DNA from 4 places in the Lysinibacillus irui genome. Region 1 is predicted to be linked to each of the others. Evidence: a T-box and tRNA genes for the amino acid it is inferred to sense, from the RefSeq annotation. Region 1 holds a T-box; the other regions hold tRNA genes.
What was found. The T-box of region 1 lies ahead of ileS (isoleucine--tRNA ligase). A T-box ahead of a tRNA ligase gene usually reads a tRNA of that ligase, here a tRNA-Ile.
Positions count from the first base shown of each region.

Region 2: it encodes a tRNA-Ile, which carries the amino acid that the T-box ahead of ileS (isoleucine--tRNA ligase) is inferred to sense. The anticodon was not compared.
Region 3: it encodes a tRNA-Ile, which carries the amino acid that the T-box ahead of ileS (isoleucine--tRNA ligase) is inferred to sense. The anticodon was not compared.
Region 4: it encodes a tRNA-Ile, which carries the amino acid that the T-box ahead of ileS (isoleucine--tRNA ligase) is inferred to sense. The anticodon was not compared.

Region 1 is NZ_CP113527.1:897,709-900,891, forward strand. Features, by position in the region: gene OU989_RS04250 (YlmH family RNA-binding protein) at 57-845, shown strand; gene OU989_RS04255 (DivIVA domain-containing protein) at 941-1,465, shown strand; T-box leader at 1,547-1,771, shown strand; gene ileS (isoleucine--tRNA ligase) at 1,886-3,183, shown strand, end outside.
Region 2 is NZ_CP113527.1:3,409,966-3,413,148, reverse strand. Features, by position in the region: rRNA gene OU989_RS17280 (23S ribosomal RNA) at 1-203, shown strand, start outside; rRNA gene rrf (5S ribosomal RNA) at 365-480, shown strand; tRNA gene OU989_RS17270 (tRNA-Val) at 491-566, shown strand; tRNA gene OU989_RS17265 (tRNA-Thr) at 570-645, shown strand; tRNA gene OU989_RS17260 (tRNA-Lys) at 653-728, shown strand; tRNA gene OU989_RS17255 (tRNA-Leu) at 746-830, shown strand; tRNA gene OU989_RS17250 (tRNA-Gly) at 867-941, shown strand; tRNA gene OU989_RS17245 (tRNA-Leu) at 947-1,035, shown strand; tRNA gene OU989_RS17240 (tRNA-Arg) at 1,044-1,120, shown strand; tRNA gene OU989_RS17235 (tRNA-Pro) at 1,131-1,207, shown strand; tRNA gene OU989_RS17230 (tRNA-Ala) at 1,222-1,297, shown strand; tRNA gene OU989_RS17225 (tRNA-Met) at 1,324-1,397, shown strand; tRNA gene OU989_RS17220 (tRNA-Ile) at 1,405-1,481, shown strand; tRNA gene OU989_RS17215 (tRNA-Ser) at 1,497-1,589, shown strand; tRNA gene OU989_RS17210 (tRNA-Met) at 1,643-1,717, shown strand; tRNA gene OU989_RS17205 (tRNA-Asp) at 1,721-1,796, shown strand; tRNA gene OU989_RS17200 (tRNA-Phe) at 1,855-1,930, shown strand; tRNA gene OU989_RS17195 (tRNA-Gly) at 1,936-2,009, shown strand; tRNA gene OU989_RS17190 (tRNA-Ile) at 2,011-2,087, shown strand; tRNA gene OU989_RS17185 (tRNA-Asn) at 2,092-2,168, shown strand; tRNA gene OU989_RS17180 (tRNA-Ser) at 2,179-2,269, shown strand; tRNA gene OU989_RS17175 (tRNA-Glu) at 2,272-2,343, shown strand; gene OU989_RS17170 (VOC family protein) at 2,406-2,822, opposite strand; gene nadA (quinolinate synthase NadA) at 3,031-3,183, opposite strand, start outside.
Region 3 is NZ_CP113527.1:3,402,281-3,405,463, reverse strand. Features, by position in the region: gene OU989_RS17150 (cysteine desulfurase family protein) at 1-25, shown strand, start outside; rRNA gene rrf (5S ribosomal RNA) at 288-403, shown strand; tRNA gene OU989_RS17140 (tRNA-Val) at 414-489, shown strand; tRNA gene OU989_RS17135 (tRNA-Thr) at 493-568, shown strand; tRNA gene OU989_RS17130 (tRNA-Lys) at 576-651, shown strand; tRNA gene OU989_RS17125 (tRNA-Leu) at 669-753, shown strand; tRNA gene OU989_RS17120 (tRNA-Gly) at 790-864, shown strand; tRNA gene OU989_RS17115 (tRNA-Leu) at 870-958, shown strand; tRNA gene OU989_RS17110 (tRNA-Arg) at 967-1,043, shown strand; tRNA gene OU989_RS17105 (tRNA-Pro) at 1,054-1,130, shown strand; tRNA gene OU989_RS17100 (tRNA-Ala) at 1,145-1,220, shown strand; tRNA gene OU989_RS17095 (tRNA-Met) at 1,247-1,320, shown strand; tRNA gene OU989_RS17090 (tRNA-Ile) at 1,328-1,404, shown strand; tRNA gene OU989_RS17085 (tRNA-Ser) at 1,420-1,512, shown strand; tRNA gene OU989_RS17080 (tRNA-Met) at 1,566-1,640, shown strand; tRNA gene OU989_RS17075 (tRNA-Asp) at 1,644-1,719, shown strand; tRNA gene OU989_RS17070 (tRNA-Phe) at 1,778-1,853, shown strand; tRNA gene OU989_RS17065 (tRNA-Gly) at 1,859-1,932, shown strand; tRNA gene OU989_RS17060 (tRNA-Ile) at 1,934-2,010, shown strand; tRNA gene OU989_RS17055 (tRNA-Asn) at 2,015-2,091, shown strand; tRNA gene OU989_RS17050 (tRNA-Ser) at 2,102-2,192, shown strand; tRNA gene OU989_RS17045 (tRNA-Glu) at 2,195-2,266, shown strand; gene OU989_RS17040 (ABC transporter ATP-binding protein) at 2,399-3,183, opposite strand, start outside.
Region 4 is NZ_CP113527.1:221,839-225,021, forward strand. Features, by position in the region: rRNA gene OU989_RS01055 (23S ribosomal RNA) at 1-354, shown strand, start outside; rRNA gene rrf (5S ribosomal RNA) at 420-535, shown strand; tRNA gene OU989_RS01065 (tRNA-Val) at 547-622, shown strand; tRNA gene OU989_RS01070 (tRNA-Asp) at 626-701, shown strand; tRNA gene OU989_RS01075 (tRNA-Thr) at 710-785, shown strand; tRNA gene OU989_RS01080 (tRNA-Tyr) at 793-876, shown strand; tRNA gene OU989_RS01085 (tRNA-Trp) at 881-954, shown strand; tRNA gene OU989_RS01090 (tRNA-His) at 1,002-1,077, shown strand; tRNA gene OU989_RS01095 (tRNA-Gln) at 1,087-1,161, shown strand; tRNA gene OU989_RS01100 (tRNA-Lys) at 1,176-1,248, shown strand; tRNA gene OU989_RS01105 (tRNA-Arg) at 1,266-1,342, shown strand; tRNA gene OU989_RS01110 (tRNA-Pro) at 1,357-1,433, shown strand; tRNA gene OU989_RS01115 (tRNA-Ala) at 1,448-1,523, shown strand; tRNA gene OU989_RS01120 (tRNA-Ser) at 1,537-1,629, shown strand; tRNA gene OU989_RS01125 (tRNA-Phe) at 1,634-1,709, shown strand; tRNA gene OU989_RS01130 (tRNA-Gly) at 1,716-1,789, shown strand; tRNA gene OU989_RS01135 (tRNA-Ile) at 1,794-1,867, shown strand; tRNA gene OU989_RS01140 (tRNA-Asn) at 1,875-1,951, shown strand; tRNA gene OU989_RS01145 (tRNA-Glu) at 1,953-2,024, shown strand; gene OU989_RS01150 (nitric oxide synthase oxygenase) at 2,314-3,183, shown strand, end outside.

The sequences.
Region 1 (3,183 bases):
TTTACTACGTTCATCCAACAAAGCAAATAGGAACTAGTGAAAGAGGAGACAACAAGATGGAACACTTAATCCAGCATTTTCGAAAAGATGAGCAGCCTTTTATTGAACAAGTGCTAAGCTGGCAGCGTGAGGTAGAGGATCGCTATGCACCCAAGTTGACCGATTTTCTTGACCCAAGGCAACGTTTTATTGTGTCATCGGTTATTGGACAGGACGACACTCTAAAGACAGCTTGTTCAGGGCTATTTGATGGAGCAGAGAGGCAGCGTATGCTCATTTTTCCTGCGTACTATGAAGCTACAGATGAAGACTTTCAACTGACAGCCTTTACCATCCAGTATCCGACTAAATTTATTCAACTGCGTCATCCAGATGTTTTAGGGGCATTGTTATCATTAGGCTTAAACCGTAGTAAATTCGGTGATATTCGTGTCAATGAGCAGCAGGTGCAATTCGTTGTCGCACAGGAGGTAGCGGATTATGTCCGTTTACATTTAACGGGTATTGGTAAAGTAAAGGTACATGTAGAATCACTAAAGGAAGACGCCCCACTGCTTATCAATGAGGAAGAGTGGTTTGAGGAAGCACATACAGTTTCTTCGATGCGTTTAGATGTGATCATTGCGACGATTTTAAATGTGTCACGCCAAAAGGCACAAGCATTAATTACTGGAAAAAAAGTGCGTGTCAATTGGACGGAGCGGGATACTGTCGCTTTTGAATTACAAGAGGGTGATATTTTATCGATACGTGGAAGCGGTCGTGTCAAAATTATTATGACAGAAGGCCGTACAAAAAAGGATAAAATCCGTCTACAAATCGGTCGATTGGCCCAAAAAAGCTGAAAGTGAAGTAAATTTCATTAATTTTTACTGCTAAGTTGTCGGAACAATTGTATAATAGAAACTACGAATGTACTTGTAAAGGAGAGAAGGATTGTATGCCATTATCACCTATTGATATACATAATAAGGAGTTTACAAAAGCTTTCAGAGGTTATGCTGAAGATGAAGTAAATGAATTTTTAGATCAGATTATTAAAGACTACGAAATTTTGCTTAGGGAAAAAAAGGAAGTCGTTAAGCAATTAGAAATGGCATTAGAACAAGCGAGGCATTTTAACTCCTTAGAAGAAACTTTGCAGAAATCTATTGTAGTAGCGCAAGAAGCTGCAGATGAAGTGCGAAGAAATTCACAAAAAGAGGCTAAACTCATTTTGAAAGAAGCAGAGAAAAATGCTGATCGAATTGTCAATGAAGCTTTAACGAAGGCTCGTAAGGTAACGATTGAAATTGATGAGCTAAAAAAACAATCTAAGGTTTTCCGTAATCGTTTTAAGATGCTTGTAGAGGCACAGCTTGACTTATTGAATGCAGATGACTGGGATCATTTGCTACAATACGATATTGATTTAACTGAAATTCAGGCGTCTGTTGAGGAAGCACAGGAGTCCGAAGATATGTAACTTTTCTTTTACAATTGAAACTTGACGCGATTGTATGAATTTCATATACTTTGTAATAGTAATTATTTTGAACAGATACGCATAGAGGCAGAGACGAAGACAGTATTTGTTAGGCGTAGTGAAGCGATTTGGGGACAGTGCGAGCCCAAACATGCAACTAACATTGAACATCACTTCTGAGCTAAATAGCTGAAAAAAGTAAGTTATTTCGTGTTGCACGACGTTAACGTGCTTGAAAGAGGTAGTACAATAATTTTTGTGCTACAAGTAGGGTGGTACCGCGAGTAGAAGCTTCTCGTCCCTTAGTGGGATTGAGGGCTTTTTTTATTTGTTTGCGAATCGTTTTAGCTGAATTTGCCAATAACTGTCCTATGTGAAAAATGTCTATTATGCTTGTGGAAAATAAAGGAGGAATTTTAAATGGTTGAATACAAAGATACATTATTAATGCCAAAAACAGATTTTCCAATGCGCGGAAATCTTCCAGCAAATGAGCCAAAAATGCAAGATAAATGGAATGACATGGATATTAACAAATTACAAATGGAACGTACTGAAGGTCGTCCAGAGTTTGTCCTACATGATGGTCCTCCATATGCAAATGGTGATATCCACATCGGCCATGCATTAAATAAAGTATTGAAAGATATGATTACACGTCACCGCTCCATGACTGGCTACCATGTTAATTATATTCCTGGTTGGGATACGCATGGTTTACCAATTGAGCAAGCATTGACAAACAAAGGTGTAAAGCGTAAAGAAATGTCAGTAGCAGCATTCCGCCAACTTTGTGAAGAATATGCGTATGAACAAATTGACAATCAACGTACGCAATTCCGACGTCTAGGCATTCGCGGTGATTGGGAAAATCCATATATTACATTGAAACCTGAATTTGAAGCACGTCAAATTGAAGTGTTTGGTAAAATGGCGGAAAAAGGTTACATCTATAAAGGGTTAAAACCAGTTTATTGGTCTCCATCTTCTGAATCTGCTTTGGCAGAAGCTGAAATTGAATACAAGGATATCAAATCACCATCGATTTATGTAAGCTTTGCTATTAAGGATGCGAAAGGTGTTGTTCCAGCAGATGCTAAATTTATCATTTGGACAACAACTCCTTGGACATTACCAGCAAACTTAGGGATTTCTTTGAACCCTGAATTTATCTATGTAGTAGTTGCTGTGGCAACTAAAAAATTCATTATCGCTAAAGAATTATTAGAGTCAGTGGCAACTGCTCTTGAATGGGAAAACTATGAGGTTGTTCAAGAAGTAAAAGGGGATGCACTAGATCGTATTGTAGCCCAACATCCATTCTATGATCGAGAATCTCTTGTGATGGTTGGAGATCATGTTACTGCAGATGCGGGTACAGGTTGTGTTCATACAGCGCCAGGACACGGGGAAGATGATTATCATATTAGTAAACAATATGGCTTAGGCATTCTTAGTCCTCTTGATAATAGTGGCTGCTATACAGAAGAAGCACCTGGTTTTGAAGGCGTATTTTATAATGATGCCAATAAACTAGTAACAGAAAAACTTAAAGAAGTGGATGCATTAGAAAGTCTTAGTTTCATTACACACTCTTATCCACATGACTGGCGTACAAAAAAACCAGTTATTTATCGTGCCACACCACAATGGTTTGCATCTGTTGAAGCATTCCGTGGTGAGTTACTTGAGGCTGTTAAAGCAACAACGTTCACACC
Region 2 (3,183 bases), 1.9 Mb from region 1:
GTCTTGCCAAAGGCATCGCTGGGTAGCTATGTGTGGACGGGATAAGTGCTGAAAGCATCTAAGCATGAAGCCCCCCTCAAGATGAGATTTCCCATTACGCAAGTAAGTAAGATCCCTCAAAGACGATGAGGTAGATAGGTTCGAGGTGGAAGTGTGGTGACACATGGAGCTGACGAATACTAATCGATCGAGGACTTAACCAAATTGTTTGAAGCAGTCAATGTACGTTTATCCAGTTTTGAAAGAACAACTCTTTCATAAGAGCTTTTATACATACTGTATTTTGAAGCTTAACATATAGGAACTTCTGCTAAGAATGCTATATCCTTATTGTAATGCAGAAGACAGCACATCTACGTGCAAGTCTAGTGATGATGGCAAAGAGGTCACACCCGTTCCCATACCGAACACGGAAGTTAAGCTCTTTAGCGCCGATGGTAGTTGGGGGCTTCCCCCTGTGAGAGTAGGACGTCGCTAGGCATAATACCCAGGAGGATTAGCTCAGCTGGGAGAGCACCTGCCTTACAAGCAGGGGGTCGGCGGTTCGAGCCCGTCATCCTCCACCATATGCCGGTTTAGCTCAGCAGGTAGAGCAACTGACTTGTAATCAGTAGGTCGTGGGTTCGATTCCTATAGCCGGCACCATTTTTTCGAGCCATTAGCTCAGTTGGTAGAGCATCTGACTTTTAATCAGAGGGTCGAAGGTTCGAGTCCTTCATGGCTCACCATTTTGAAATAATAATAAGCGGGTGTGGCGGAATTGGCAGACGCACTAGACTTAGGATCTAGCGCCGCAAGGCGTGGGGGTTCGACTCCCTTCACCCGCACCATTATTTTCATTGCCAGATAAAAAAACTTATGCACATGCGGAAGTAGTTCAGTGGTAGAACACCACCTTGCCAAGGTGGGGGTCGCGAGTTCGAACCTCGTCTTCCGCTCCAAATGTGCCGGGGTGGCGGAACTGGCAGACGCACAGGACTTAAAATCCTGCGGTAGGTGACTACCGTACCGGTTCGATTCCGGTCCTCGGCACCATTTATTATGCGCCCGTAGCTCAATTGGATAGAGCGTCTGACTACGGATCAGAAGGTTATGGGTTCGACTCCTGTCGGGCGCGCCAAAAGAACGAACGGGAAGTAGCTCAGCTTGGTAGAGCACTTGGTTTGGGACCAAGGGGTCGCAGGTTCGAATCCTGTCTTCCCGACCATTTCCTAAAATTATGGGGCCTTAGCTCAGCTGGGAGAGCGCCTGCCTTGCACGCAGGAGGTCAGCGGTTCGATCCCGCTAGGCTCCACCATAGTAAATAACCAGTATAAAGATCCTGGCGGCGTAGCTCAGCTGGCTAGAGCGTACGGTTCATACCCGTAAGGTCGGGGGTTCGATCCCCTCTGCCGCCATCTTAAAGGACCTTTAGCTCAGTTGGTTAGAGCAGACGGCTCATAACCGTCCGGTCGCAGGTTCGAGTCCTGCAAGGTCCACCATTTATATAGTGTAACGGAGGTATACCCAAGTCTGGCTGAAGGGATCGGTCTTGAAAACCGACAGGCGGGTAACACCGCGCGGGGGTTCGAATCCCTCTACCTCCTCCAGTTTTAAATTTTTATAAATGGTGCTTTAAAAACTCGAAACAGAATATCATTATCGCGGGGTGGAGCAGTGGTAGCTCGTCGGGCTCATAACCCGAAGGTCGTTGGTTCAAATCCGGCCCCCGCAACCAAAAGGTCCCGTGGTGTAGCGGTTAACATGCCTGCCTGTCACGCAGGAGATCGCCGGTTCGATCCCGGTCGGGACCGCCATTATTATAATGAAAAACATGAGAAGCAAAAGAGTGAGCAAGCTTAGCATGGACGAAATGGGTCAGTAGCTCAGTTGGTAGAGCATTAGATTGAAGCTCTAAGTGTCGGCGGTTCGATTCCGTCCTGACCCACCATTTATGCGGGTGTAGTTTAATGGTAAAACCTCAGCCTTCCAAGCTGATGTCGTGGGTTCGATTCCCATCACCCGCTCCAAGGGCCTATAGCTCAGCTGGTTAGAGCGCACGCCTGATAAGCGTGAGGTCGATGGTTCGAGTCCATTTAGGCCCACCATTATTCCGAAGTAGCTCAGTTGGTAGTAGCACCTGACTGTTAATCAGGTTGTCGCAGGTTCGAGTCCTGCCTTCGGAGCCATTTTTTATTTGGGGAAGTACTCAAGAGGCTGAAGAGGCGCCCCTGCTAAGGGTGTAGGTCGGGTAACCGGCGCGAGGGTTCAAATCCCTCCTTCTCCGCCATTGGCCCGTTGGTCAAGTGGTTAAGACACCGCCCTTTCACGGCGGTAACACGGGTTCGAATCCCGTACGGGTCATACTAAAAAACAGTAACTGCATTTGCAGCTACTGTTTTTTTTATATTTAGATAGATATATAATTACTCATTATTTAGTGCGCTTTCATCCATATATACTACTTCCCAAATATGCCCATCTACATCTTGGAATCCCCAGCCGTACATAAATCCGTGATCTTGTGGTTTACTGTAAGGTTTACCACCAGAGGCTAGTGCTTTATTTACTAATTGATCTACTTGTTCTCGGTTTTCAGCGGAAAGACATAATATCGCCTCTGCAGAAGTAGCTGTATCTGCAATCTCCTTCTTTGTAAATCCTTTGAATCGTTCTTCTACCATTATTAATGCAAAGATATTTTCGCTAATAATCATTGAAGCTGTTGTTTCATCACTAAATTGTTGATTGAATTCAAAACCTAAGTCTTTAAAAAAGTTGATTGATTTGTTAAGATCTTTTACTGGTAAATTGATAAATATATTTTTCGATTGAAAAGCCATTGATTATCACCTCCAAATCGACATTATCATAGAAAATAAATCCATGTCAATTTCTACAAGTAAATGGATTTCATTTAATTCCCAACATCCTTAATGAAAAAGTATAAGTCATATCAAAAAATGAACGACGTTTTTCATAACTCCTTAACTTTACAAAAAAAGCAGAAATATTGATACAACAACATGTCTGCTTTTAAAATTCTTCTTGTTACCCCCGTACAAGCATTCTTTCAAGTGAGCTAAGTGCTTCAGCGGTAGTATGTTCATCTACTTGTATACGATTATGAGGTTGCCCCTGTTCAATACTTTCAAGACTCCATAGTAAATGTGGAAGGTCTATTCGGTTCATAGTTAGACAAGG
Region 3 (3,183 bases), 1.9 Mb from region 1:
AACCATTTCATTAGATAACAAGTGAGGGAAATTATAAGACCTTCACTTGTTTTATTATAGATTTTAGGCTATAAAACATATCAAGAAAAATAATTGTTTTCTTTTGAAACAACAATTGATATAATATTTTGTAGGGCAATATTTTCTCTTACTTAACAAAAATATCTTTAAAAAGTAATAATTTCTTTTTTTTATAAAAAAGTATTGCACAATGTTAAAAAACGTTATACAATAATTCTTGTCTTGAAGGACAGGTAAACAACTTCAAAACAAGATACATAAAATAGTCTAGTGATGATGGCAAAGAGGTCACACCCGTTCCCATACCGAACACGGAAGTTAAGCTCTTTAGCGCCGATGGTAGTTGGGGGCTTCCCCCTGTGAGAGTAGGACGTCGCTAGGCATAATACCCAGGAGGATTAGCTCAGCTGGGAGAGCACCTGCCTTACAAGCAGGGGGTCGGCGGTTCGAGCCCGTCATCCTCCACCATATGCCGGTTTAGCTCAGCAGGTAGAGCAACTGACTTGTAATCAGTAGGTCGTGGGTTCGATTCCTATAGCCGGCACCATTTTTTCGAGCCATTAGCTCAGTTGGTAGAGCATCTGACTTTTAATCAGAGGGTCGAAGGTTCGAGTCCTTCATGGCTCACCATTTTGAAATAATAATAAGCGGGTGTGGCGGAATTGGCAGACGCACTAGACTTAGGATCTAGCGCCGCAAGGCGTGGGGGTTCGACTCCCTTCACCCGCACCATTATTTTCATTGCCAGATAAAAAAACTTATGCACATGCGGAAGTAGTTCAGTGGTAGAACACCACCTTGCCAAGGTGGGGGTCGCGAGTTCGAACCTCGTCTTCCGCTCCAAATGTGCCGGGGTGGCGGAACTGGCAGACGCACAGGACTTAAAATCCTGCGGTAGGTGACTACCGTACCGGTTCGATTCCGGTCCTCGGCACCATTTATTATGCGCCCGTAGCTCAATTGGATAGAGCGTCTGACTACGGATCAGAAGGTTATGGGTTCGACTCCTGTCGGGCGCGCCAAAAGAACGAACGGGAAGTAGCTCAGCTTGGTAGAGCACTTGGTTTGGGACCAAGGGGTCGCAGGTTCGAATCCTGTCTTCCCGACCATTTCCTAAAATTATGGGGCCTTAGCTCAGCTGGGAGAGCGCCTGCCTTGCACGCAGGAGGTCAGCGGTTCGATCCCGCTAGGCTCCACCATAGTAAATAACCAGTATAAAGATCCTGGCGGCGTAGCTCAGCTGGCTAGAGCGTACGGTTCATACCCGTAAGGTCGGGGGTTCGATCCCCTCTGCCGCCATCTTAAAGGACCTTTAGCTCAGTTGGTTAGAGCAGACGGCTCATAACCGTCCGGTCGCAGGTTCGAGTCCTGCAAGGTCCACCATTTATATAGTGTAACGGAGGTATACCCAAGTCTGGCTGAAGGGATCGGTCTTGAAAACCGACAGGCGGGTAACACCGCGCGGGGGTTCGAATCCCTCTACCTCCTCCAGTTTTAAATTTTTATAAATGGTGCTTTAAAAACTCGAAACAGAATATCATTATCGCGGGGTGGAGCAGTGGTAGCTCGTCGGGCTCATAACCCGAAGGTCGTTGGTTCAAATCCGGCCCCCGCAACCAAAAGGTCCCGTGGTGTAGCGGTTAACATGCCTGCCTGTCACGCAGGAGATCGCCGGTTCGATCCCGGTCGGGACCGCCATTATTATAATGAAAAACATGAGAAGCAAAAGAGTGAGCAAGCTTAGCATGGACGAAATGGGTCAGTAGCTCAGTTGGTAGAGCATTAGATTGAAGCTCTAAGTGTCGGCGGTTCGATTCCGTCCTGACCCACCATTTATGCGGGTGTAGTTTAATGGTAAAACCTCAGCCTTCCAAGCTGATGTCGTGGGTTCGATTCCCATCACCCGCTCCAAGGGCCTATAGCTCAGCTGGTTAGAGCGCACGCCTGATAAGCGTGAGGTCGATGGTTCGAGTCCATTTAGGCCCACCATTATTCCGAAGTAGCTCAGTTGGTAGTAGCACCTGACTGTTAATCAGGTTGTCGCAGGTTCGAGTCCTGCCTTCGGAGCCATTTTTTATTTGGGGAAGTACTCAAGAGGCTGAAGAGGCGCCCCTGCTAAGGGTGTAGGTCGGGTAACCGGCGCGAGGGTTCAAATCCCTCCTTCTCCGCCATTGGCCCGTTGGTCAAGTGGTTAAGACACCGCCCTTTCACGGCGGTAACACGGGTTCGAATCCCGTACGGGTCATACTAAGTGCAGTAGATGAAATTCATCTACTGCACTTTTTAATTTTAGTCATAGATTTATAATATAGCTACCATAAATTAAAGCCTACACAGGATAGTTTAATCTGTGTAGGCTTTTAATTTTACTAAGAAGCTATGAAATTCTACGTCCTTTTCCATATGGAATGCATAGAGGTGTACCAAATATTGGATCTGTCGTCATTTGGCAATCAAGGTCAAACACATGACTAACTAAATCAGTTGTCATAATTTCTTCTGGTTTACCTTGACGATAGACACCACGATCACGGACAGTAATAATATGATCGGCATAGCGACATGCGAGATTAATATCATGTAATACCATAATAATCGTTCGCTTTTGCTGTTGGTTTAACTCGTACAATAAATCTAAAACTTCTATCTGATGAGTTAAATCTAAGTATGTCGTAGGCTCGTCCAAAAGAATAATATCGGTATCTTGAGCAAGCGTCATAGCAATCCAAGCACGTTGACGTTGTCCTCCTGATAGCTCATCCACTGGTCTATCTTGTAAATGCTCTGTGCCTGTTGCTCTTAAGGCATTTAATACGATTTCTTCATCCTTTTCCGTCCACTGTTGACGCCAGCTTTGGTAAGGATAGCGACCTTGCTTCACAAGCTGTAGGACAGTTAGGCCTTCTGGTGCAACAGGGGATTGGGGAAGAATCGAAAGATTTCTAGCCACCTGCTTTGTTGATAATTTAAAAATATCCTCTCCATCTAATAGAACGGAACCTTTTTTAGGTTTTAATAATCGAGCGATGGAGCGTAGGAGTGTGGATTTACCACAGCCATTCGCTCCAATTAATACAGTAATTTCATTCAAAGGGATAGATAAATTGAGATCTTCTATAATATTGGAATCACCATAACTTAATGTAAGGGATTTGGTTAATA
Region 4 (3,183 bases), 680 kb from region 1:
TTGGGCTGTTCGCCCATTAAAGCGGTACGCGAGCTGGGTTCAGAACGTCGTGAGACAGTTCGGTCCCTATCCGTCGTGGGCGTAGGAAATTTGAGAGGAGCTGTCCTTAGTACGAGAGGACCGGGATGGACACACCGCTGGTGTACCAGTTGTCTTGCCAAAGGCATCGCTGGGTAGCTATGTGTGGACGGGATAAGTGCTGAAAGCATCTAAGCATGAAGCCCCCCTCAAGATGAGATTTCCCATTACACAAGTAAGTAAGATCCCTCAAAGACGATGAGGTAGATAGGTTCGAGGTGGAAGTGTGGTGACACATGGAGCTGACGAATACTAATCGATCGAGGACTTAACCAAATTGTTTGAAGCATTCAATGTACGTTTATCTAGTTTTGAAAGAATAAGTCTTTCAACTGAATAAGTGAAGTGATGATGGCAAAGAGGCCACACCCGTTCCCATACCGAACACGGAAGTTAAGCTCTTTAGCGCCGATGGTAGTTGGGGGCTTCCCCCTGTGAGAGTAGGACGTCGCTTCGCTTATTTTTTGTGGAGGATTAGCTCAGCTGGGAGAGCACCTGCCTTACAAGCAGGGGGTCGGCGGTTCGAGCCCGTCATCCTCCACCATATGGTCCCGTGGTGTAGCGGTTAACATGCCTGCCTGTCACGCAGGAGATCGCCGGTTCGATCCCGGTCGGGACCGCCATTATTTTTGCCGGTGTAGCTCAGTTGGTAGAGCAACTGACTTGTAATCAGTAGGTCGTGGGTTCGACTCCTATCGCCGGCACCATTCCCTTGGAGGGGTAGCGAAGTGGCTAAACGCGGCGGACTGTAAATCCGCTCCTTAGGGTTCGGCGGTTCGAATCCGTCCCCCTCCACCATTTTAGGGGCATAGTTCAACGGTAGAATAGAGGTCTCCAAAACCTTTGGTGTGGGTTCGATTCCTACTGCCCCTGCCAGGTATTGAGGTACTCGTTCATATACAGCTGTTATGATTTATATAGTGGCGATTGTGGCGAAGTGGTTAACGCATCGGATTGTGGTTCCGACATTCGTGGGTTCGATTCCCATCAGTCGCCCCATTTCAACATTGGGGTATAGCCAAGCGGTAAGGCAACGGATTTTGATTCCGTCATGCCTAGGTTCGAATCCTAGTACCCCAGCCATTTTTTTCTTTAACGAGCCATTAGCTCAGTTGGTAGAGCATCTGACTTTTAATCAGAGGGTCGAAGGTTCGAGTCCTTCATGGCTCATCATTTTTATTTACTAAGCGCCCGTAGCTCAATTGGATAGAGCGTCTGACTACGGATCAGAAGGTTATGGGTTCGACTCCTGTCGGGCGCGCCAATAAATATATTTTACGGAATGTAGCTCAGCTTGGTAGAGCACTTGGTTTGGGACCAAGGGGTCGTAGGTTCGAATCCTGTCATTCCGACCATCTTTTATTTAAATGGGGCCTTAGCTCAGCTGGGAGAGCGCCTGCCTTGCACGCAGGAGGTCAGCGGTTCGATCCCGCTAGGCTCCACCATTTCAATATTTTTGGAGGTATACCCAAGTCTGGCTGAAGGGATCGGTCTTGAAAACCGACAGGCGGGTAACACCGCGCGGGGGTTCGAATCCCTCTACCTCCTCCATTTCGGGTCAGTAGCTCAGTTGGTAGAGCATTAGATTGAAGCTCTAAGTGTCGGCGGTTCGATTCCGTCCTGACCCACCATTATTTGCGGGTGTAGTTTAATGGTAAAACCTCAGCCTTCCAAGCTGATGTCGTGAGTTCGATTCTCATCACCCGCTCCAAAATGGGCCTATAGCTCAGCTGGTTAGAGCGCACGCCTGATAAGCGTGAGGTCGATGGTTCGAGTCCATTTAGGCCCATCATTATTCCGAAGTAGCTCAGTTGGTAGTAGCACCTGACTGTTAATCAGGTTGTCGCAGGTTCGAGTCCTGCCTTCGGAGCCACGGCCCGTTGGTCAAGTGGTTAAGACACCGCCCTTTCACGGCGGTAACACGGGTTCGAATCCCGTACGGGTCATCAAGCATGTAGCACAGATGTGTGTTACATGCTTTTTTCTATATGTAGATGTTCAACCAAGACTATAAAACCATTAAAAGGTTCTGTAGCTTTTTTATGGTGAACATAGGACAGTATAAGTGCTTTAGCTCATTTCAAGGTCCTGTTCCATTTATCAATCACATGTTTCACCCACTAATAAATTTGAACAAACTATTTCATATATGCAATATGTATGTTTTTTCAACAGCTATTTTCATGGTGCTTGCCGTATCGTTGCTCTAATATGAGGGTAAGTGGAGGAATCGATATGAGTATACAGGAGATAGAGCAATTCTTAAGTCAATATCAGAAAGAACAAAATAAATCAGATCTTTGGTTAGAGAATAGATTGCAAGAGATTAAGAGTGAAGGTGAATATTACCCCACAACAGAGGAACTAGTTTTTGGAGCACGTGTCGCATGGCGTAATAGTAACAAATGTATTGGACGCTTGTTTTGGCAGTCATTGCATGTAGTAGACGCACGAGATCTTTTAGACGAAGAGGATATTTTTCGAAAATTACTAGAGCATATCGATTATGCAACAAATAGTGGGAAAATCCGCCCTACAATAACCGTGTTTGCCTCAGATCGAGTACGGATTTGGAATCACCAACTTATCCGTTATGCGGGCTATGAAACGGAATTAGGTGTTATAGGTGATTCTCATTCTGTTGCGTTTACACAAGTATGTGAAACGCTAGGCTGGAAAAGTGAGAGAACAGCTTTTGATGTGTTACCACTTGTTATACAAGTAGATGGGCGAGCTCCAAGGCTGTTTACAATTCCAGCAGAATATATTTTAGAGGTGCCAATCCGCCATCCAGAGGAAGCTGAAATAGAAAAATTAGAGATGAAATGGTATGCTGTACCCATTATCTCGAGTATGCGTTTTCGAATGGCAGGCATTGATTACCAAGCTGCTCCTTTTAATGGTTGGTATATGGGGACAGAAATTGGAGCACGTAATTTAGCTGATCATGACCGCTATAATATGCTACCAGCTATTGCTGAGATTTTTAATCTTGATACAACCAAACAAGCTTCTCTTTGGCGTGATCGTGCATTAGTGGAGCTTAATATAGCAGTTCTCCATTCCTTTAAAGAAGATGGGGTAAGCATTGTCGATCATCATACA